Regions from separate parts of the Paenibacillus sp. FSL K6-1558 genome, predicted to be linked through region 4. Evidence: riboswitches for the same ligand, from Rfam matches in the RefSeq annotation. Region 4 holds a riboswitch; each other region holds the start of a gene.
What was found. A riboswitch is a leader RNA that binds a small molecule or an ion and turns the genes downstream of it on or off. The one in region 4 is predicted to bind cyclic di-AMP.
Positions count from the first base shown of each region.

Region 1 (6,009 bases), 660 kb from region 4:
AGTGTTCTTATCTCAGTTCCTCTGGTATGTTCAAAATGTCAGCGACCTGATGTCTGAATCGGGTTGCTTTGCGTGTGCCATGAATAAGGTTGGATAGACGGTAGGGCGGAATATCATGTTGTTCGCAAAAGGTTTTTTGATCGACCTGAAGTTCGGTTAGCCGTCGTTTGATAGCCCATCCGAACGGAGTGACTGGTTTCTTCTTGTTCAATAGGGTTCACCCCTGAGTGGATTTTATAGTATTCAGCAGGTCATTCTTCGTGTAAAATAGATAGGAATACGTGCTGTTAGTTACATTATATACGTAAATTCGTCATCTAACAATTAAAAAATACGGAAATAAGTGTATTTTTTGAATTAAAATGACGTAAGTTCGCATTTTGTTGATTGAACAAAATAAAAAAACACGCCAGCAAGGGGAGTTGCGGCGTGTTTTTGGTGTGCTCTGAAAAAGAGGTTTCGAGGAGGAGTGCGGAATTATGCTCTGTAAGCGTGCAGGCCTGCTCCAAGCATGTGGAAGCTGGGGAATAACGACTTCATAGACATGGACGTAGGATGCATGGGTGCATCCGGTGAGGAGGCGCTCACGGTAGTCCATTCATTCTCAAGGTCTGCGGTCAGGCGAGCCAGCAGTTCCCGAGTGGCATTTTCATTTAGGGGGATAACTTTGCAAGCTTCGGATACGCATGCATTCATGGCTGAATGTAAGTAGCCGAGAACCGCCTCTTCGACGGGGATATCGAGGTGGTGGTTGATCCAGGCGTGAACGGTGGGGAGGCAACCAACTGAATTGTATTTTACGAAGATTTGTTCAAGCGGGCTAAGGTCGATCCAAGGATGCAAGGCGCGAGACAGTTTGATTAAACGTTTGCCTATGATTGTTGCTTGCTCTCTAAGTTCAGGAGGGGTTCGCTGTACATGCACAAGTTTGTCGATCAGGGCAATTCGCCAAGTATCCTTATGATCTGTTGCGGTGTAAATCCCCTTGATAGCCATACCTTCTAGACGAACGAGACTGGGGTGTAACTGGCAACGCATAAATGATTCAAGTTCCTCAGCTGTCCGAATAGTGCCTTCCTTGATGTGGGTGTCCATGCCGAAGAAATGGGTGAATCCTCCCACCTGGACAGAGGGATCAAGCAGTTTCGCATAATCGAGTAGCTTATTCCCACGGTTCACGATCATTCGCCTCCTGCGCTTTATTGTGTTATGTTTAATTACATATGATGATCTTTTCTTAAGTTTAATGTGTAAATCCGAATTATATGATATATATATTCACATAAATATCCGTGTTTTGTCAATGATTTATGAGAAAATAAAAAACTTAATTAAATACAATTCATAATTAGTGTTATATAATATAACATTAAAAATTCTATCTGTGTCATATATCCATGTCTAAAATCACTTTGGCCATTTTGCCGAATCAGATTAATGATATGTAATTTTCGAGGAAATATGACTGAATTTTGCAAGAGGTGTGGAATAGGAAGGGGTGAAGAACTGTTATCAATTTAGAGTAAAGCCGGTTGTAGTAAAATGTCATTCATAAAGTCATTCATAAAGTGATTAATAAAGACTTTACTTTTGTTTAAGAATCCGGTATAATCAATTCTGTTGCCGATAATTTACGACATGCGGTCGTGGTGGAATGGCAGACACGCTATCTTGAGGGGGTAGTGGGCGTATGCCCGTGGAGGTTCGAGTCCTCTCGACCGCATCATATGAAGATTTACGAGAGAAGCTTTCCGTGATGGAGAGCTTCTTTTTTTGTTTTCATATAGCAACAAGGACGAATTATTCAGGATGAGGACATGTGTTAAAAGAGAGGACGCAAAAAAGCCGCCCAAAAGCTTGAGCAGTTTCTGGCTCTTTGCTTTATAGGTGGCTTTTTTCGTTTATATGTTTGTTCAAAAGTCTATATTTATTTGTTAATCAGCTTCTGAATATCCTCTTCGATTTTGTCCGGTGTAGTCTGCGGAGCATATCGTTTCACAACTTTACCGTCCTGATCGACAAGGAATTTGGTGAAGTTCCATTTGATGGCTTTGGAACCGAGCAAGCCTGGTGCTTCTTTCGTAATGTGTTGGAAGAGCGGATGAGCGCTTGAACCATTGACGTCAATTTTTTCAAACATCGGGAAGCTTACGCCATAATTCATCTGACAGAATTCAGCAATATCGTCGGAAGATCCTTTTTCCTGCGCGAATTGGTTGCTTGGGAATCCAAGCACTTCAAACGGAGCATCCTGGAATTTATCCTGAAGCTCTTGCAAGCCCTTGAATTGAGGGGTGAGACCGCACTGGCTTGCGGTATTCACAATTAACAACACTTTGCCGCGATATTGGGACATCTCAATCTCTTGTCCGCGAAGGGTGTTTACTTTGTAATCATAGACTGACATGGGGAACGCCTCCATCCTGTTATTCTTAATAAACTTATTATATTTTAAACAATTAAATAATGCAAAACTTATTTGGATTTAGCGTTGTTATAACCATTCGCTTGCTGGACTCCGAAATGGATGAGAAATACATGAATCAATTTTTGTGCGGTTGAGAATTAGGTAGCTTGGAAGAGAAGGATAGCGTATGACCTCATTGTAAGCGTTATTATCAAAGGTTATTGCCGGAAATCTGGCGATTCGGTGATCTGTATGCACTTTACATGATGATGGTACGGGTGTATGATTCATAGCGTAATTTGAATTTTAATTAAATTGTACCTGAAAAACGAAACAAACGATAATATCGATCGGTCTTATACTCAAGATTTACGAACGATGTTTTAATCGCTGAGTTTCCATTCATTGTGGATGGAAAACGGGGGAACCAACAGAATGGGCTGTATGACAGCAGCGGACATTCATGGGGTGAATTTTTCGGTGAAAGCCGGAAATAGGGCGACTCTCGCGCCCGAATCCGTCAGCTAACCTCGTAAGCGTTAAAGGGAGAGGCAACAAACCGCACGCTGGTTCATGGCGATTTCGTCATGGATTATTTAAGAAGCGTTTCGGAGGCCTTGGTCCCCACGCTTCTTTTTTGTTGTCTTTTCACGCCAAGGGAGGAACGAAGAATGGATAAAGAGATGATTTTGGTAACCGCTCCGAATGAAGCAGGACGTAAATTTGTGAAATTGCTGATGTATAAAAAAATGCCATTTGCCGTTCTGACGAACAGTGCTGATGAGGAGCGCAAACTTCGCCGTCTTGGCGTAGAACACGTCATCCGTATGAATACAGCAGCTGCTGAGAAATGGTTTTTGCCGCAAGGCAGTGTAGGCAATGTATTTATTTTTGAGAACAGTCTGAACTTGACATGCCGCTATCTCCAAATTTGTCGCTCTTGGACATCGAAGTCCTTGTGTGTGATCACGGAGCAGAGCCATCCTAAAGGGATTTATCGTGGAATGGGCGCCGATAAAATTGTGTATTCACTGAATGGAGAAGTCGGGTTCCTTCTTAATAGCTGCAATAAACCGGAGGCTGAAGTGAGCAGCTTGTGATTGACATTGATCCAAGGTAAGACGCCTGTTATAATTGCAGGTATAGACTAACGGAATTTGAGGAGACTCATGCTTGTCGTGGGTCTTCTTTTTTTATGGAAACAGTACGGTAGTATAGAAGCGAGGGATAACCTGCAGCTTACGAGGAGGAATCAGCGTGCCGGATATTGCCGGATTGAAGTGGTTGTTTTTTGATGTGGGGGATACGCTGGTGGACGAATGGGAGCCTGTAGATGATATTATTGGGCAGTTCGTTCGGGAAGCGAATGATTATGGCTATCCAGTAAAGATTGAGGCGGTAAGAGAACTGTTTGCTACCTGTTACCGTAATTATGAACAGTGGCCCATGAAAGTGGCCATACGTACATATATTGATGATGAAGATCACCGCATTCAGATTCAGGACAAGCTAAAATTCCATAAAGAATTGGAGCAACCGTTTCCTTCTGCAACCAAGGTGCTTGAACAGCTTTCGCATCACTATCGCATTGGCATCATTGCGAATCAGAGCCCTGGGACTGAAGCAAGGCTGGAGAGTTACGGACTTCGTAAATATGTCCATGTCCTGGCCTGTTCGGCAGAAGAAGGGGTGTCCAAGCCTGATCCGGAGTTGTATGCGGTTGCTCTGAAGCAAGCTGGATGCGAGCCGGAAGAAGCGGTTATGATTGGAGATCGAATTGATAATGATATTATGCCAGCACGTAGTTTAGGCTTACGCACCATTCGTATTTTGCAAGGATACGGAAGGTTTCAGCCAGAGCTCTCGGATGGCGAGCGTGCAGACTGGACGGTGGAGTCCCTAGATGAACTGCTGCCGCTACTCATACCCGATGAGAATGCAGGTAAATCTATATGAGTCTCAGGTTAGATCGTGTGGGGTAGATTAAAGGTATGAGGGTATTAGAGCGTATCACAATAATGATACAAAGAAGGCCGATTTGCGTTGGGATCAATACCAACAGCGAATCGGCCTTTTCATATATAAACTAGAACAGCATGATGGTCTGGATGATTAAATACACATTCAGCACAACGATGATAGCGGCAATAGCCCAAGAGACGATTTTGAGCCACAGTTTGTTTGCAAAAGGCCCCATGCTTTTTTTGTCACTTGTGAACATCACAAGCGGGATGACGGCGAATGGCAGCTGCAGGGACAGGATGACCTGACTCAAGATCAGCAACTCTTCAGTGCCGCGCTCACCGGCAATAGCAGTGACGATAACAGCAGGAATGATCGCAATCAGTCGGGTAACCAGTCTACGCAACCACGCCGGGATACGGATATTCAGGAAGCCTTCCATGACGATCTGTCCTGCAAGCGTGCCTGTAAGGGTTGAGTTCTGACCGGATGCGAGCAAAGCTACGCCGAACAAGACACTGGCGATCGTTGTACCAAGCAGTGGGGTTAGCAGATGATATGCATCGGATATCTCTGCTACCTGTGTCATGCCAGCGCTGTGGAATACAGCTGCAGATACGATCAGGATGGCTGCGTTAATGAACAGAGCTAACGTCAAAGCAATGGTTGAATCCAGTGTGGTGTAGCGGATAGCTTCTCTTTTGCCCTGAGTCGTCTGCTCAATCTGACGGGTCTGCACAATGGATGAATGCAGATACAGATTGTGCGGCATAACGGTAGCTCCGATGATGCCAATGGCGATGTAGAGCATGGCCGGGTTTTGCAAAATTTCGGTGCTAGGAACGAATCCGTGAAGAACACCGCCCATATCCGGTTTCGCCAAAAATAGGTCGATGCCGAAACAAAGAGCAATGGTTGCCATCAGCACGATGACGAGTGTTTCCAGTGCACGGAATCCTTTGTTTTGTAGTACGAGAATGAGTAATACATCCACTGCGGTAATAATCACACCGTACAACATGGGAATGTTAAACAAAAGTTTAAGAGCGATTGCTGAGCCGATGACTTCGGCGAGATCCGTAGCCGCGATAGCCAGTTCACATAGAATCCATAACATCATGACAACGGGAGCGCTGAAGCGTTCACGACAGGCTTGGGCGAGATCACGCCCAGTGACAATACCTAGCTTGCCTGCGAGGGATTGAAGCACCACGGCCATCATGTTGGAAAAAAGGATGACGGACAATAACGTATAACCGAATTGCGAGCCGCCTGCGATATCCGTAGCCCAGTTGCCGGGGTCCATATAACCAACAGCGACAAGATACCCTGGGCCGACAAAGGCGAGGAACTTTTTCCACCATGCCGCATTTTTGGGTACTTTCATGGAACTGTGTGCCTTACCTAGCGAGGGGGCCATCGTAGCTGCGGAAGCAGACGCATATTCGCTGGATGGAGAATTGAACGGATTTTTTTGACTCATACATGGATCACCTGACTTTACAATAAGATGTGGCCGGCCTGTAGCCGGAATAAATTCATTTTTAGGATGTGCTCTAGCACAAATGCTGTGGCAAATAAACGGGATAAATACGAGTGCTCATATATCTAAAATTTTATGTTCATGTTTACATTGTACA
Region 1 covers NZ_JBBOCV010000001.1:5,406,678-5,412,686, forward strand. Annotated here, with positions in the region: gene MHI38_RS23240 (Rha family transcriptional regulator) at 8-211, opposite strand; gene MHI38_RS23245 (urease accessory protein UreF) at 478-1,179, opposite strand; tRNA gene MHI38_RS23250 (tRNA-Leu) at 1,641-1,723, shown strand; gene MHI38_RS23255 (glutathione peroxidase) at 1,928-2,407, opposite strand; cyclic di-AMP (ydaO/yuaA leader) riboswitch at 2,786-2,961, shown strand; gene MHI38_RS23260 (hypothetical protein) at 3,079-3,507, shown strand; gene MHI38_RS23265 (HAD-IA family hydrolase) at 3,665-4,363, shown strand; gene MHI38_RS23270 (Nramp family divalent metal transporter) at 4,494-5,852, opposite strand.
Region 1: linked by a shared signal. The riboswitch ahead of MHI38_RS23260 (hypothetical protein) and the one ahead of MHI38_RS26445 (C40 family peptidase) in region 4 are both predicted to bind cyclic di-AMP.

Region 2 (6,009 bases), 2.3 Mb from region 4:
TTTCTATAAGCTTGAGTCGATGCAGCAGGGTGAAACATTTTGATATCAAAAGACTTTCTAAGAGAGCTATTTTACATGATACAGTAATCTGCTTTAATGGGGAGGATGTGTAGATCGACATAATTTTGTAATTCGAGTGAGTAATTATACAGTTTCTAACGCCTTTTCTTGCAAGATGTTGATTTGACTTTTTATTTTCCTTCTATATATAGTAGCTTGAGTGCTAAAACTGAAAATACTGAAATTGATGCTTGTCCCAATCATTTAATGATGCAAAAAAATAAATTTGAAATTCAAACGCAAGAATTCCTGTACAAGAATAAGAGGAGTTCCCATGAAAAAATCATCGGCATTTGACTTTCGACATGAAGGGAGAACGAGAAAGCATGTTATTCGACACACATACTCATCTGGATGCACCACAATTCGACGAAGACCGAGAGGACATGATTAAACGGGCCGTTCAGGCCGGAGTTACTCGCATGATTAATATCGGCTTTAATCGGGAGACGATTCCAACAACGATCAAACTGGCCGAAACGTATGATTTTATCCACGCAGCTGTAGGCTGGCACCCGGTGGATGCCATTACGATGCAAGAGGGAGATCTCGAATGGATTGCATCATTGTGCAAACATGAGAAAGTGGTAGCAATTGGCGAAATCGGTCTAGACTATCATTGGGACACTTCCCCTAAGGAGGTACAGCACCGCGTATTACGACAACAAATTGCATTGGCACGTGAATTGAGTATGCCTATCGTCATCCATAATCGGGATGCTCATGAGGACATTGTGCGTATTTTACGTGAGGAGAAGGCTGGTGAGGTTGGAGGTGTGATGCATTCTTTCTCTGGTAGCTGGGAAACGGCGAAAATGTGTCTGGATTTAGGGTTCCATCTGTCCTTCGGAGGACCGGTCACTTTCAAAAATGCCAAGCAACCGAAAGAGGTGCTCGCCAAGGTTCCGATGGATCGATTTTTCTTAGAAACGGACTCCCCGTATCTTACACCGCATCCTTATCGTGGAAAACGAAATGAGACAGCGCATGTACGTCTGGTTGCTGAAGTAGCTGCGGAAATTAAAGGCATTTCGGTAGAGGAAATTGCTGCAATTACCACCAAAAATGCCATGGAACGATTTGGGATTCGATAAGAAAACGAGTAAATCGGGTGAAAAAGGGAGATACAGAGAGGTAATTTGCTCTTTGTTTCGAATAATTGCAGAATATTACAATATTTTAACCAAATATTTAGAAAAACGTACTTGATCCGTGCTTTACAACATGCATCAAAACAGGATATCATCTTTTCAGTGAATTGTTGCGCGGAAAATTGGACAGATGTTCGGGGGATGAACAAAGGGACACTTTCCGATGAGACAACATTACTTTCATGAATCAATCTCGCTGAGTCTCCGTTAACGGAGAGCGGGGGAACCAATAGGGCTTAAACATCGGTGATTCTAGCCGGTGCGCATCGTTCGCTGACCCAAAAGCAGCGGAATGTTCTGCGAAGCCGTATTTGATTTCTTCTTTGGGTCTCGGGGTGAATTCAAGGGCGTCCGCCATGAGCGGGTGACCTAAGATAGGGCGGCTCTCTTTCGCCCGAACCCGACAGCTAACCTCGCAAGCGGAAAAAGAGAGGCAACCTCGTGCATGAATTTCCGATATTCAAAATCATTCGGAAGCCACGAAAGGGTCTCTTACACTCTTTCTTTGGCTTTTTTTGTTTTGAATAAAAGAAATATTGTCATCATACGGTATGTATTCAGGAGGATGACATCATGTTGCGAAGAGGGGTTCATGGTGCAGAACCGGTCATTATCTCTGATCTGTGTTCTGTAGAAAAATTGTTATAGTCGCGTCAAAGACATCATGCATTACTTTAGACGGCGAGGCTATGAAGGAGGACGGAGAAGTGGGCATATTCCAACCAGAAGAGACCCATGAGTCACGATCATCCAGTAAGTCTTTCGCGTTGCGGTGGAAGCATGAGAACTTGCGTCAAATGGCATTGATCGCGATATTCTCAATTGCGCTTGCAATCATGATCTTGTTAGTCGTTTACGGTCAGGCCGGGAAGCAGGTTTCACTGGTTATTGACGGCAAAGCTCAAGTGGTAGAGACTCGTACAGGAATGCTTCAGGAAATGCTGGAGGAGCAGTCAATCACAGTCAGCCCTCACGACAAGGTATCCATGCCCATGAATGGGGCGATTACAGACGGAGACCGAATCGTTATTGAGCGGGCCGTTCCAGTTAAAATCACGGCAGACGGAGACACCAAGACTCTTTATACAACCGATTCATCGGTACAGGGTGTAATTCAGCAATCAGGTATTCAAGTTGAAGATCATGATAAAGTGTATCCAGCGCTCGGAACCGCAATTAAAGCGGATATGAAGATTCGTGTAGTGCGTGTAACAAAGCATACAGTGGATGTGAAACAACCGATTGCTTACAAGGTTGTGAAAACGGCAGACCCAAGTTTGTTCCAAGGAGATAACCGTGTTGTAGTGAAAGGCAAGGAAGGCACAATTGTGCAACATATCGAAAAGGTATTTCAAGATGGAGAACTCGTCTCCAAAAAAGTGGTAGGTAAAACGGTTGCCACCAATCGTGTAGATAAAGTGATTGCGGTAGGTACGAAAGCTAAACCGGTTGTGAAGGAACCTGAGGTTCAATTGGTATCTGCCAAAACTTCGACGACCAAAAAAGCTGTAACAACGAACTCGAAGAAAACATCTGCCTCGGGCAGCAAGGTGATTACGGTCTCCGGGAATTCTTTTAAATACTCTAAAGTTTTGAAAAATGTATCGATGACAGCCTACTCTTCTGAAGAGCCGGGTATTGGTACAAAAACAGCTTCCGGTACTCGTGTAACGGAGGGGCGCACCATTGCAGTTGATCCCAAGGTCATTCCAATCGGCTGGTGGGTATACATTGAGGGCCTCGGCTTCCGTCGTGCGGAAGATACAGGCGGCGCTATTAAAGGCAACAAAATTGACGTTTATTATGACAGTGTGAAGCACGCCCTGAATTTCGGACGTAAAAAAGGCAAAACGGTCTATGTGATTGGTCCAGTTAAGCCGGAAGCGAACTAAAATCGTTTTACTTTGAAATGGGAATGCTATAAAATAGTTGCATGAATGATTCATGCGGAATATGCGGCGGAGGGGTCTGAATTCAGTCTCCTCCGCCGTTTGGCAGAGAAGAGGATATTCCTCTTCTTTTTGCGTTAGAAAGGAAGAAAAGGAACATGATAAAAGAAGTGATTGTTGTGGAGGGTCGTGACGACACGGTAGCGATTCGTCGGGCGGTCGAAGCGGATACGATTGAAACCGGAGGCTCTGCCATTAATCAGCGTATTCTGAAGCGAATTGCACTTGCTCAAGAGAGACGTGGCGTCATTATCCTGACGGATCCGGATCATGCGGGAGAGCGTATCCGTAAAATTATTGCCAATAAGGTTCCTGGTTGCAAACATGCGTTCATTCCAGAGGCGGATGCAACGCGCAAAGGAGATATCGGAGTAGAGAATGCTTCACCGGAAGCTATTCGTCATGCACTTGCTCGCGTACACACATCCTATGAGGGCGCACCTAGTCTAATCGATTGGGAGGACCTCATTGAAGCAGGATTGATCATACACCCGCAAGCAGCCGCACGACGTATGGAGATGGGTAATCTGCTTGGTATCGGGTATTGTAACGGCAAGCAGTTCCATAAACGGCTGAGTGTATTTCAGATTACAAGAGAAGAGTTCTCCACTGCATTAGCGCAAATCGAACGTGAAGGAATGTGAGCATATGAAGGATATGGAGCAAACCATTGAAATAGCAACACCCAAACGTACCAAAGAAATTATTCAAAAGCATGGATTCTCTTTCAAAAAAAGTCTGGGTCAGAACTTCTTGATCGATCAAAATATTTTGAACAAAATCGTAGGCGCGGCTGATTTGGACGAGTCCAAGGGAGCGCTGGAGATTGGTCCGGGTATCGGAGCACTTACAGAGCGTCTTGCGCGTATAGCGGGTCCTGTTACAGCGGTTGAGATTGACCAGCGCCTGTTACCGATTCTTGGAGAAGTGATGGAACCATACCCTAACGTGCGCGTTCACCATGGAGATGTACTCAAGCTGGATTTGGCAGAACTATTTGCCACGGACTTTGCCTCCGTTGATAAGGTAAGTGTAGTAGCGAACTTGCCCTATTATGTAACGACTCCGATCATGATGAAGCTTTTGGAGGAAAAGTTGCCAGTGGATAGCATTGTGGTCATGATACAGAAGGAAGTAGCCGAACGCATGGCGGCTGCACCAGGTTCCAAAGATTATGGTAGCCTAAGCATCGCCGTGCAGTATTACAGTATGCCCGAACTGGTCTGTGTGGTGCCGCCTACTGTATTTATCCCACAGCCTAATGTAGAGTCGGCGGTAATTAAACTGAAGGTGCGTGAGCACCCACCAGTACAGGTTCCGAACGAAGCACACTATTTCGAGGTGGTACAGGCTTCTTTTGCCCAGCGGAGAAAAACAATCTCCAATAATCTCAAAGCTCGTTTCTTCACCAAGGAGAACAGAGAACAGGCAGACATCCTGTTAGAGCAGGCAGGTATTCAACCTTCACGGCGTGGTGAGACATTGAGTCTACAGGAGTATGCAACCCTTAGCACCGTAATGTGGGAAGCTGGGGTTCGCGGCGAGCTTTAATTTCAATGAACCAATCCGGGTCTCTGCCCATACGATGGGGTAGAGGTGATAATGGTGATGAATATCGGAGACTTGGTCGTTCGGAAGTCATACGGCGGCGATGTGACTTTCCGGGTAGAAGGACTCCAGTCGGACGCTGCGGTCATTAAAGGGACTGAGTTCCGGTTGCTGGCAGACTCCCCGGTGAACGATTTGATACAGGTTCCTTATGAACCACAGAGCGCTAAGACACGCCAGGCACATATTAAAGCTCATCAGACGCTCTCACGCTTGCAGCAGAATCGCATGGAGCAGGCTGAGCGTAATCGGGAAGGCCTGATGCAAGAATGGACTGCACAGCAAGAACCCGCCTATTTTGAAATGCCAGGTAAGGTACTGCATTTGGATGGCGACCCGAATTATCTGAAGAAAAGTATGAATCTGTATGAACAGCTTCGTGTTCCTGCAGAAGGGCAGTATGTACATGAGTCAGCGATGGCTGATACGTTATATCGTCTGCTACCCAAAGTTCGTCCGGATATCGTTGTGATCACGGGTCATGATGGTGTGTTAAAGACACGCCAGCCCTATGACCTCTACAGTCTGGGGAGCTATAAGAATTCGCAAAACTTTGTCTCGGCTATTCAAGTTGCAAGGCAATACGAGCGTCATCTGGATGCGCTGACGATTATTGCAGGAGCATGCCAGTCTCACTTTGAAGCACTGCTGCGTGCGGGTGCGAACTTTGCTAGTTCGCCAGGGCGAATTCTCATTCATGCACTTGATCCGGTCTACGTGGCTGCTAAGGCTTCCTTCACGTCTGTTCGTGATACCTTGAACATGAATGATATACTGCATAACACGATTAGCGGCATTCAAGGTGTAGGCGGTGTGGAAACGAAGGGAAGTTACCGGGTAGGATTGCCGGGACTTAATGATCTGTCTACGCTAAAAGTGAATCCATCCGCAGTATGATTTATTCATGTGGCAGTACAATAATGAAGTCATGTGAAGTTCACATTGCGATTCGAAAAAGGCCCTGAAAAGGGCTTTTTTATTTTGCGAAAAAATTCATTGACAACGACTTTTTAGTGCTGATATAATATTTAGCTTTGATTTGACAATGACTGTAAAATACAGTATAATGGACAAGAAAAGAGGTGGACGTCCACAATGGCTAAAAATACGCTGTTGGATATCAAACGCAATCTCGATGCACATATTGGTCAGAAAATCACGCTGCGGGCTAATGGTGGCCGCCGTAAGACGATTGAGCGTACGGGTGTATTGGAAGAAACGTACCCTTCTGTTTTTATTGT
Region 2 covers NZ_JBBOCV010000001.1:3,816,538-3,822,546, forward strand. Annotated here, with positions in the region: gene MHI38_RS16415 (HD domain-containing protein) at 1-9, shown strand, start outside; gene MHI38_RS16420 (TatD family hydrolase) at 387-1,154, shown strand; cyclic di-AMP (ydaO/yuaA leader) riboswitch at 1,396-1,649, shown strand; gene MHI38_RS16425 (3D domain-containing protein) at 1,919-3,103, shown strand; gene rnmV (ribonuclease M5) at 3,259-3,804, shown strand; gene rsmA (16S rRNA (adenine(1518)-N(6)/adenine(1519)-N(6))-dimethyltransferase RsmA) at 3,809-4,711, shown strand; gene yabG (sporulation peptidase YabG) at 4,769-5,665, shown strand; gene veg (biofilm formation stimulator Veg) at 5,864-6,009, shown strand, end outside.
Region 2: linked by a shared signal. The riboswitch ahead of MHI38_RS16425 (3D domain-containing protein) and the one ahead of MHI38_RS26445 (C40 family peptidase) in region 4 are both predicted to bind cyclic di-AMP.

Region 3 (6,009 bases), 2.2 Mb from region 4:
GTGAAGCTGAACGAGGGGAACAAACTGCAAGGCACACAGACCATAACATGGACTCATCCGGGCAAAAAAACGGTGAACGAACTTTATTTTCATATGTACCCTAATGCATTCTCCTCTGCGGATACTACATTTATGAAAGAATCGGGCGGTAAGCTTCGCGGCGATGTCATGCCTACAGATGGTTATGGCTCCATGAAATTTACTGACATGCAGACGGAGGATGGGCTCTCTCTGCTACACCGGATGCAGTATGTACAGCCGGATGACGGGAACATCAAAGACAAAACACTGATTAAGGTTCGTCTCCCTAAACCCGTCAAGGGCGGGGAAAGCATCACAATACGCACATCGTTTGAAGTAAGTTTACCCAAAATTTTCGCAAGGATGGGCAAAACAGATGATTTTGTCATGGCAGGCCAGTGGTTTCCTAAACTCAGTGCTTACGAGCCTGTTGGAAGACGGGGCCGTACCATAGAAGGCTGGAACCTGCATCAGTATCACGGGAACTCCGAGTTCTATGCTGACTTCGGTATCTACAGTGTGCGTATCCGAGTACCCGAAACATACAAGGTGGCAGCAACCGGATTCCCCACGCAGCAGGCAACCTTGAAGAATGGTGAGAAAGTGTATCAATTTTATGCCGATGATGTGCATGATTTCGCTTGGGCAGCCTCACCTGATTTTGTGTATGCGGAGGAGCCCTTCTCTGCCCCCAACGTGCCCGGTGTACGCATTAAACTCTACCTTGATCCGGCACATCAGGATCTGAAGGAGCGGTATCTCTTTGCTGCCAAAGCCGCATTAACGAATTACAGCAAGTGGTTTGGCCCCTATCCTTATGCCACCTTATCTATCGTGGTTCCGCCAAAAGCCGCAAACGGGGCCGGAGGCATGGAGTACCCGACTCTTATTACAGCCTTTGGGGCCGATGACACAACACCGGGTTACGATCTGGAACGCACCGTTGTTCATGAAATTGGACATCAATACTTCTACGGCATGGTTGCGAGCAATGAGTTTGAGGAGGCCTGGCTGGATGAAGGGTTCACCTCCTATGCAGAAGATAAACTGATGGAACAGGAATACGGATTGATTCCGAATCTACCGGTACAATCAGGTCTGATCACATCTCCGGCTCCTCTAACACAGCCCTCGTGGAAGTTTGACTCACAGAATCAATATGCTTCCAACGTGTACACAAGGGGCAAACTGGTGCTACTCGGCATTGAACAGCAAGTCGGAGCGAAGACCATGGAACGAATCCTTTCGACGTATGTAAAAAAATATCGTTTTAAACATCCTGCAACGGGTGATTTTCAAAAGGTGGTTGAGCAAGTCACCCGCACCTCCTGGGCGGATTACTTTGACCAATATGTCTACCGGAACGGCATGGCCGATTTTGCTGTAGAGAAGATCAACGTTTCTTCTATAGAGAAGGACGGCAAAAAAATGTACGAGTCCTCTGTCACCATTATCAAAAAAGGCAGTGACTTTCCCAAGGTTCCTGTTCGGATTGCGTTTGAGGACGGCCATATCGTAACCAAACACTGGGATGGCCGCGAGGAGCGCGTCACCTATAAACTGACATATACATCTCCTGTCACCTGGGCCATGACTGACCCTTTGTATGACATCGTGCTCGAAAATCGCCATATGAACAATTTCCTGAGAACCGGACTGGACGAGCAAGTCAAATCCCGCTGGAACATGAGTGCTACGAAACTAATTGAAGCCATATTCGGAGGTCTGTCATGGTGAGGTGGAGACAGTGAAAGCAAAAATTCGTGAAGGCTGGTTTCTTGTCCGTCAGCATATGTTTATTGCCGCACTCTTGTTTATCTATCAATTAACTTGGGGTTATTTCATCTACCGGTTGGTTCAATCGGCTGTCGTTCCTCTATTACTACGTTATCCAACGGATGATGTCGGCGAGCTAAGCACACTTTTATTTAAAATGGAAAGCCAGCTCAGCCTGTCCGGTCCGGAGGTCCAGCGTTATCTGTGGATTTTGGGCGGCATGTTATTGCTTCGCCTGCTGATCAGTCCACTTATTCAGGCCGGGTTACTCTACTCCCTGCAACATTATCAATCTACTGAAGAACGCATTCCTTTTATTCGGGGCATCAAAACGTTATGGAAACCCATGATATTGCTACACACGATACGTACCTTTCTCATGTTCTTGCCTGCATACTGGCTTCTGCCCAAATTGTTTTCTACAATAATGGACAGTTTTCATTCTCTTCATTTATTACTTCCCGGCATTCCATATGTAGCAGGCTGGATTATTTATGGCTGGATTGTACATCATGCAGTGCTCTACATGCAGTTTGGTATTTCTGACCCGGAAGCAGAAGGGCGAATTCACGGGACGCTCAAGGGACTGTGGATTGCTGTGCGCCGCATCTTTGCTGTCATCGGCATTGCGCTGGTGCTGGGAGTTGTGCATTTAGTGGTCTTTGGTGCATTCACTTCCGCTTCCTGGTTCTTGACAGGACTATCCGGATTAATCCTGCAACAATCCTATCCGCTTGCTCGAAGCCTACTCAGTATGTGGAAAGTATGTAGTCATTTCCGTTTATGGCAGTCCACATCTACCAGACATGAAAATCATATACGTTGAACTAAAATGTTACACGCCGTCTGAGATCGCTTTCAAAAATAAAGAAATGTTACCATCTTATATTAAACATTTCATTGGTTATTACGTATAAATACGCAAACCTCGACCTTTCCCCGTCAAAGGTCGAGGTTTTTTTTGTTAATTTTACTGCTAAACGTTGCCAAAGTACTAAGCCTCTGGTACAATAAGCGCAGTGAGTTTTTAGTAACAACTTTGTAATCTTTAAATCCTTATTTGTAACAACTTTAAATTAAATCCTTAAAATTAAATTTTCTTTTCATTTTTCAGGTGCATAACTAGCATAGCCAAATTCCTGGCACCTGGGAAGCGGGGGAACCAGTTATGGGTGAATTGATCTTGAAACAGAGGGATCATAGGGGACCTTCAACCGAATCCTTAAGCTAACCTCGCAGGCGTTGGAAGGGGTATATCACTTGTTTAAGAAGAAACTGACCGCAGCAGTACTTAGCCTCACATTTGCATTATCACTTGGAGCAGGCAGCGCATTTGCAGATTCTAAGATGGATAAAGTAATTGATTCAGCAATGGGAACTACATACAAAAGCGGAGGAACAACGCTTGACGGTTTTGACTGCTCCGGATTCACACGGTATGTATTCGACAAATTAGGTATTGATTTGGCTCGTCAATCTAGCTCCCAATACGACATGGGTGATTCCGTATCTCGCATGGAGATGAGACCTGGAGATCTGGTGTTCTTCAACACAACAGGTAAAGGTATATCACACGTAGGCATTTTTGTAGGAAGTGGCAAGTTTGCACATTCTTCTTCTTCCAAAGGTGTAACGATCAGCTCTTTGAGTGAGAACTACTGGGCTAACCGCTACGTTGGCGCTAAACGGATCATGAGCACGGACGATTATGAGTCACTGGCCCTTGACTAGGTACAAGCTGTAATCAACATGATGTTGGAACCATGTAACTCTACTGTAACGAAATACGAAGTATAAACAGAACCGCCCGGTACATTCTCCGCAGGAATGTATCCGGCGGTTTTTTTATGCTTTCTGACTCTGTGTAGTTCCCGATGTTGCAAGTCATGGTGTGTATGTGAACTAACACGTTCGCCTGCTTTCGTTTGTCCGTGCCCTTATCATGTTTTTACCCAGCCTGTTATAATATAAACGGAATGATCACGACTTTTGTTTCAATTTTTATTTGATCATATGAAGACTTGCCTAATACACAGCTCTTTTGTAGAGTGAACAATGATACGGATATTGAAGAAAGGAGCATGCACTGTTATATGAAGAATGAAGCCTCTTTGATACTTCATGTTGTACCGATGCAAGAAGAACATGCTGAACTTATATGTGGCTGGAAATACGCCCCACCTTACAATATCTATAGCTGGCTTCCTTGGGAACAGATGAAAGTACTCGAAGTCGAGTTCGGTGATGCACAGCTCAGACAACAACAATATGCCATTATCCTGGATCAACATGACCAGGTTTATGGGTTTGCACAATATTTTCCGCTCCAGCATGTCACACGAATCGGTCTCGGTATGCGCCCCGATCTGTGTGGTCAAGGTCTTGGTAAAGCATTCGTTACTGCGATTGTACAAGAGGCCATCCGCCGCAATCCATCCAATGAGATTGATCTTGAAGTGCTCACTTGGAATAACCGTGCCATTCAGGTATATCTGAAGAGCGGATTTGTCATCCAGGATACATATGAACGCCAAACTCCTAGTGGTTTAAAGCCCTTCCATTGCATGGTTTATGAAGGCCCAAGAGAGTAAACTCACGATTAAATGGTTTCAATTTGTCTCTCTTTTGTGATTAGTTCAAAAAATTACCACAAAATGCTATGATGTAACGACGGCTTCCGTTATAATGATAGGGATTAGTTTGAGTTAGATGATCTTTCATTCTGGAGGGGACATAAGGGATGCACAAATGGATCATGAGCGGGGTATTTTTTGCAGCATGTGCTTTAGCTATTGTTTTAATGTTTACGCTTCCAGGTAAAGAGGAAGTGGAGCAGGAAGCCAAACCAAGCATGCCTGAAGTGGCTATGGATGCTGGACAGGCTGAGACGTTAGTGAAAGCCAACTGCATTTCCTGTCACGGCGATCAGCTTCAAGGTGGCGTAGGCCCAGCTCTTGCAAACATCGGTAGTAAGGATGATGTGGAGAAAATCTATTCCACCATTGTCAAAGGTAAAGGTGGCATGCCTTCTTTCAAAGGCAGACTGCAGGACGAGGAAATTGCCCACATCGCGATGTGGCTGGCAGAGAAGAAATAAGCATTTTTGCGCGCAAGGCATCAAAGAGGCTCTCCATCCTCCCGTTAGGGAGGCAAGAGCCTCTTTTGGTATGCATGACAAACATCATCCTGCAGACGACGTTGGTGCAGATTATTATGTTCTCATTTTCTCAAAAGCTTCGTTGTACTGCTCTGCTTCTTTGATGTCTACCGATGTAATGCCACCTGCATCCCAAGACGTAAGACGCAGTGTAACCGTTGTATAATCAATAGTAATAAAAGGGTGATGATTGAATGCTTCCGAAATCGCAGCGACTTCATCCACAAAAGCAATCCCTTTCATATAGTTAGAAAACACAAATTTGCGGACAATCCACCGTCCCTCTTCCAGCTCCCAGCCTTCCAGCCTTCCCAGATGAGCTTCGACTTCCTCTTGCGTAAAAACCATGCGTTATCTTCCTCCCCATATGATGAGACATCGCGGACTTACATCCACATGACCATCGGCACCTTTACATGCTGCCCATACAGCCTAAAAGGCAGGCCACCGCCCAGCGGCGCCTTTTTCATGAGTATCATCTTACCACGTCAAAGCACCAAAATCCATAGAACAGATGGCTCAGTGCCTTGAAGCGCAAGGTTTTATCGTTACTACACATGTTAAATTAGAGGTACAAAGGTTAGCTCTTCTTCTCCAATCAAAATATGGATCCGGTGTTGGTCTTTGTCATGGATCACCACACCGCTCCCAACCGGAATGACGGATTCCTCTCCAAGCGCGTAGAACAAGTCCTCCGCCAGCGCTTCGTCCACCTCAAGCTGTCCCGGTTCCCCTAGTCTCCCCCACTCTTCCGCATCCATTTCAAAGAAAACATAGCGATCCGGTATGCGTCCTATGGCCACTGTTAAATCTGTCAATATTCCTTCATAATCACGTCCATGCTTTACGCCCATTGACTTCTCACTCCCACTCACCTTGTAAAAGGCGGATTTGATCTTATTATACCTGAAAATAACCCTTAAAAAAAAAGCCCATCTGGTCGATAAATACTATACATGACCGTTTCATTCGTTTTCGGTAGCCATGGAGGTTGCCAGACATGCAACGGATTGCAGCAGAACCTTCGTCTGGAAGCCCGAATTCTGCCGCCTGAA
Region 3 covers NZ_JBBOCV010000001.1:3,892,131-3,898,139, reverse strand. Annotated here, with positions in the region: gene MHI38_RS16805 (M1 family metallopeptidase) at 1-1,758, shown strand, start outside; gene MHI38_RS16800 (hypothetical protein) at 1,769-2,623, shown strand; cyclic di-AMP (ydaO/yuaA leader) riboswitch at 2,917-3,054, shown strand; gene MHI38_RS16795 (C40 family peptidase) at 3,058-3,528, shown strand; gene MHI38_RS16790 (GNAT family N-acetyltransferase) at 3,891-4,388, shown strand; gene MHI38_RS16785 (c-type cytochrome) at 4,538-4,894, shown strand; gene MHI38_RS16780 (4a-hydroxytetrahydrobiopterin dehydratase) at 5,009-5,302, opposite strand; gene MHI38_RS16775 (hypothetical protein) at 5,515-5,808, opposite strand.
Region 3: linked by a shared signal. The riboswitch ahead of MHI38_RS16795 (C40 family peptidase) and the one ahead of MHI38_RS26445 (C40 family peptidase) in region 4 are both predicted to bind cyclic di-AMP.

Region 4 (6,009 bases):
AAGTTTCGTTACGCTTTGGAAAGTGGTACGCGGACTCTAGATATTTATGTTAATGGCACAAAAGTACTCAGTAATGAGCCCTTTACTCAAACAGGAAGCTGGTCTACTTGGGGTGAAAAAACAATTCAAGTACCTATGAATTCAGGTACGAATACACTCCGAATCGTAACAACAGGTACAGAGGGACCCAACATTGATAACATTACGGTGACAGCAGCATCATAAGTTATCTGATTCTAAACCTTTTTCTTTTTTAGCTGGGCAAAAAGTAGCCAAGCTCCCATGTGGAATAGACCTAAGTTGCTCTACTCGTCTATTTTGAGACAATACTGTAATTAAAGACTGTTGATTGTTCTTTATATCATTAGATAGAAAAAGACCTCTTAGGCTATTGCTAAGAGGTCTTTTTCTATCTAATGCGGTCGAGAGGACTCGAACCTCCACGGGGGGTTAGCCCACACGGACCTGAACCGTGCGCGTCTGCCAATTCCGCCACGACCGCATATATTGTATCTTTCCAACTAATATCGGCGACAAGAATTAATATACCACGCGTAGTTTAACATGTCAACACATCTATTCATCACCAAATAAGTGCGAAACAGATATGTATCCGATTCGCACTTATCAGGCCTGCTTCAGATTAAGCTTATATATCCGTAAGTAGTGGACTTATTAGAAAATTGGTTAAATAAACAATTTTCTATAGCTTGGACGGCCAGTTGCCGTACCATGCATAACCGCCTCTTCTTTCCTTTTCTATATCGCTCAGCTTATATTTCACAACGCCATCACGTCCCACAAAGATCGGTTTGTCCGTACCGAGTTCATAGAAACGTGCCCAAATCGGTGATGCACTGGAATCAGCAATAATTCGGCTATCCCCATTCGCTCTCTCATACCGATATCCTGTAATTTTCACTTTATTAAACCAGGCTTCGGCACCTTTGATAGATGCAGTGATTCTTGAATTAGCCGGTCTCGTTTTCAGAAACTTCACAATGTTCACGCTTTCACCTGCCGTTAATGAAGGCACTTCATAGATTCTGGCTCCCGCAGGTCTAAGTGAACTGGAATCATGCTGTTGTCCCCAGGCCGTTAACTTCCCACCGGATACCACCTGGGTATTCAGGATAGCATCGACTCCTTTGGAAACTGCATTTTTACTGCGATTTGCAAGAGAACTGTCGATAAAGGAGAAGTTCCCCTTACGTCCTGCGACTTCATCAAGCATGTACATCACATTAATCATCGCATCATCATTATAGGTAATATGTTTATGATAGCCGGAACTTTGATAGACTTGAGGCCAACCGCCATTGGAATACTGCATATTAAGCAAAAAGTTGATGCCCTTGACCGCTGCAGCAGAGTATCGCGGATCATTTGTTTTTTTGAATTCACTTGCTAGCCTTCTGATTTCTGAGTATGTAGCTTTGTTATCGATCGTTGATTTGGCCCATTCACCTGACGTCTGACTGTAATCTTTTCTCCAGCCTCCATCAGGGCGCTGATTCTTTAAGATATCGGACATACTCGCCGTTGTACCGGAAGCATCAGCTGCCGATACGGTCGGTACAGGAAGGATAGCCATTCCCGCTACGGAGAATACCATAGAACACGCCAGTACAAATGTTACTAATTTTTTTGCTTTCACTCGACAACACTCTCCCCCATTCACAAATTTGATTACCTTTATCACATATATTCCAATGAAAACAATTTAAATACAAATTATGTATTTAATATGGTTATAATATGCAATAAATATATTTTTGTCAATATATGCAACAAACCAAAAAAATTTGTTAAACAGAATGGTTTCCTTTTTAGCTCATAACAATCTTGTTTATTATCCAAGTTCTCTCATATGAAACACAAATGACTTTTTTGTAATCTTTAACTCCCTAATTTCAACAAAATGATAACTAAAATCGATAATTCCGCTAACATTGAGGCTAAATGAACACCTTTAAACAGGTTTGACAATTACGCATTTATGCAATATAGTTTCAAATAGTTACAAAAACTTAATTATTCATTTGCCGAGTTTCAGGATTGAAAACGGGGGAACCATTTTGGGTGAATTATTCTTATACATAGGAAATATAGGGAACCTTCTACCGAACCCTTAGCTAACTCCGTAGGCATCGAAGGGAGAACATTGATTTTGAAAAAACTGATTATTTCCATTTTTGGGGCTGCTGTACTATTTACATCCGGGGCAACAAGCACAGAGGCAAGCACAATTAATACGATGGTTAACAATATGACAGGCATCCCGTACAAATGGGGCGGCACAACCATGGCTGGCTTCGATTGTTCCGGGTTTATGAGATATCTTTTCAACAAATATAGCATTGAGCTCCCTCGCACGTCGCAACAACAAGCGAAAGCCGGAACACCTGTCTCCAAAGCAAGCATTCGTACAGGAGATCTGGTCTTCTTCAACACAACAGGTAGAGGCATCTCACATACAGGAGTATACATCGGTGGAGGTCAATTCGCACATGCCTCCAGCAGCAAAGGTGTCAGCATCACCAAGTTGTCCAATCCGTATTTCAGTGATCGTTATGTAACCGCAAGACGGGTGACAGGTCAATTTATGTATAACAAAATGTTGGGTAAACTTTAATTGAATTTAAAGAACGGGGAGTAGCCTTTGGCTACCTCCTTACAGTAAAGAAAGTAAAGATGAGCTATAAAAAAACAAGGTCATACGCCTCTATTAAAGAGGTGTATGACCTTGTTAATTTTTGTTTTACTTCATTCACTAATGGAGCGCCTTCTGCACCCTCATTGCTCCCTGTGACAGAGCATGTCCGCCGCCCACTGCACCAGCAACAGCTACCGTCTCCATGATCTCCTGATCGGTCGCTCCCTTGGACCGGGCTTCCTCCACATGATAGAACGTGCACACTTCGTTATTAGCAAACAAACCGATACCTAGCGCAATTAACTGCTTGGTTTTGGCGTCAAGCACACCCGGCTGGAAGCACTCTCCCGTAAACTCATGATATGATTTCACCACATCCGGGAGAACGTCGCTTAATGCGCCAATCTGATCCTTATACGCATGAACTTTATCATTCATCAATGTCATGACTTGCAACACACCCTTTCGGCTGTAAATACAGCGAATTGTTCCACTGTACCTATCTTCTCTCGCGTGCGTCGCAAATATGCCTGATCCTGATGGTAATTCCAAACATTTGGTGTAGCAGACATTCTCTTTGAAGGAGCTTTCCGGTAACGTGAATCCGTTAAGCTAAGCACTCATGTCATTTATTCACTTAAAACACTTTGACGAGGCTCACTGAACAGCTGATAACGGTAAGACCGATCCAGCTTCACAACACGGCGATTTTGCCTGCGAATAAGTACTTGCTCATCATCCCAGGCTACCACGATGCCCGTTACATCATTAGACTCCAGTTCATCCCGCACTACTCTTACCTTCTCCCCTGACAAACGCAGGGCATCCAATTCTGTATCACTAATCATGTCATAACTCCTATACTCAAATTTCTTTACAAAAAGAGACCTAAATGAAAAGTCATTTAGGTCTCACGTGACTGTATTGGACTGTCATGTCATTCGAAAAAAATGTCCCGACTGAGAGTTACCGCTGCGCGTGCTCTTTGCTGTCGTTCTTCTCGAACCAAAAATCAAGCACTTTGGCGGACATCACACGTTCTTCAAGGTACTCTACTTGGTGCGGTGTAAATTGTTCTTTCCAAGAGAAGGACAACTCTTCACACAAGCCTACAATCGTCAGTAATTCTGACCAGGCAACATAGCGTTTGTACCAGAAAAATTGAGGATGTTCAATCATATAGGGATAAAGGTCATCGAATTCCGTATGTTTACAATCCAGGGCACGTTCAAAATGAACTTTCGATTCCGCCAGCTTATCAATAAAGAATTGTTCTGTTGCCGGTTGGTTCCCCATGGTGTTGCCTCCTCTCCCTAACATAACCCCATTATAAAGGAAATCTAAGGCCATGCAAAGTCATACTTCAAAAATTAGGCCCAATTTCCTTCAAAAAGTCACATTTCATTATCGTCGAATTGCACGGTGCCATTATTCAGTGAACGAATGCGTACAAGAGCTTCTACTGGAATCCCTTGTTCACGGATGGTGCGAGCACCAGCCTGGAAGCTCTTCTCCACCACAACACCAAATCCCACAAGTTCTGCGCCGGAACGCTCAATAATTTTAATTACGCCGCGGGCTGCATCTCCGTTTGCAATAATGTCATCAATGAACAAAATGCGGTCATTTTCATGAATGTATTCGCGAGACACCATAATATCCGTTACGATTCCTTTCGTAAAGGATGGTACACGTTCGCAGTAGGCATCAGGATCGGCCAGAAGCGTTTTTTTGCGGCGGGCAAATACCAAAGGTACTCCCAGTTCATGTGCTGCGGCAAAAGCAACCGGAATCCCTGATGATTCCACCGTAATCACCCGAGTAACTCCACTCTCGCGAAAACGAGCAGCAAACTCCCGTCCCATCTCCATCGTTAATGCAGGATCAATCTGATGGTTCAGAAGACCATCCAGTTTCAATACCTGATCCGAGATGACGACACCCTCTTGTAAAATTCGTTGTTTTAATACGTCCATGATTTGACCTCCCAAGCCTATCCTATGAGGTATAAAGTATCATATATCCAGCTACAAGTTCAAGCGAAATCAACCCTAAGTCCACAGAACCTGATAATTCAGAGTCGTTAGCCGATCCTGCAGTCATGACTTTCATTGGTCAAGCATAACTTGTACTATGGTACCCGCATGTCCAACAATCCCGGGACCTGAAAGGGGAAACACATGAAACAGGTATTCCGGGTGCTACAGATTGCATTCACATACATCGGAACTGTTGTCGGGGCCGGCTTTGCCACAGGACAGGAAATATTGCAGTTTTTTACCCAATATGGCAAGTGGGCCACAATCACCATTGCTTTGTCCACCATGCTCTTTGTCTGGCTCGGAACCAAAATGATGCTTATTGCTCATGATACCCGTTCGCGTTCCTATGAGGATCTTAACAAACATCTGTTTGGTCACAAAGCTGGCAAATGGATTACATGGATTACTCTTATTGTTCTGATCGGTGTAAACAGCGTGATGCTCGCCGGGGCGGGTTCTGTCTTTATGGAACATCTGGGTTTGCACTACCAAACAGGTTTGATCATCACTTTGATCGGTACATATCTTCTTCTGGGACGTGGAATGCAGGCCATTCTGCAAATGAACAGTATTGTGGTGCCCATGATGCTTCTGCTGTCCCTGCTTATGATTTTCAGTACGCTACATCATCCGGGTGTCTTTCGTTTTGTCACACTGACAACAGATAGCAATCCGTTTCAGGCATGGATTTCCCCATTACTTTACACCGCATTTAACCTTGCGCTCGCTCAAGCGGTACTTGTACCTGTAGGCAGTCAGATTCGTCATCGCAATACATTAAAATGGGGCGGAATTCTAGGCGGGATTGGCGTAGGTTTTATGCTGATGGCAGCCCATTTTGCAATGTCGGCCCAGATGCCAGGCATCGTACAGTTTGAAATCCCTATGGGAAGTATCGCTTTTCAACTGGGATGGATAGTGCAATCTGTATATGTCTCATTGATTTTCATGGAAATATTTACAACGTTTGTTGCCGACATCTACGGCATGACTTTGCAACTTAGACAACATATCGATGTTCATCCCCGGTTGATTACACTAGTCATCATGATGTTATGTTACTCGTTTAGCCAATTTGGATTCAGCTCCCTTTTATCCGTTCTTTATCCCATTTTCGGATGCATGGCACTCTTTTGGGCGGGTAAGCTCATTAGGGATCGCTGGGGTACATTTCGTGGTCGGAATAATATGAATTGAAGGCTTAGATATGAGATTGAAGCAGTTTAAATGGATAAAGTTATGGTACAATTTAAAGTAAACCTTAGTAAAGGATGGGTTCTGATGAAAAAAGCAGACAACTTGGCCTCCTAA
Region 4 covers NZ_JBBOCV010000001.1:6,068,586-6,074,594, reverse strand. Annotated here, with positions in the region: gene MHI38_RS26460 (carbohydrate-binding protein) at 1-225, shown strand, start outside; tRNA gene MHI38_RS26455 (tRNA-Leu) at 418-502, opposite strand; gene pelA (pectate lyase) at 704-1,657, opposite strand; cyclic di-AMP (ydaO/yuaA leader) riboswitch at 2,034-2,165, shown strand; gene MHI38_RS26445 (C40 family peptidase) at 2,171-2,635, shown strand; gene MHI38_RS26440 (carboxymuconolactone decarboxylase family protein) at 2,774-3,103, opposite strand; gene MHI38_RS26435 (hypothetical protein) at 3,286-3,504, opposite strand; gene MHI38_RS26430 (hypothetical protein) at 3,623-3,952, opposite strand; gene MHI38_RS26425 (xanthine phosphoribosyltransferase) at 4,051-4,632, opposite strand; gene MHI38_RS26420 (YkvI family membrane protein) at 4,837-5,895, shown strand.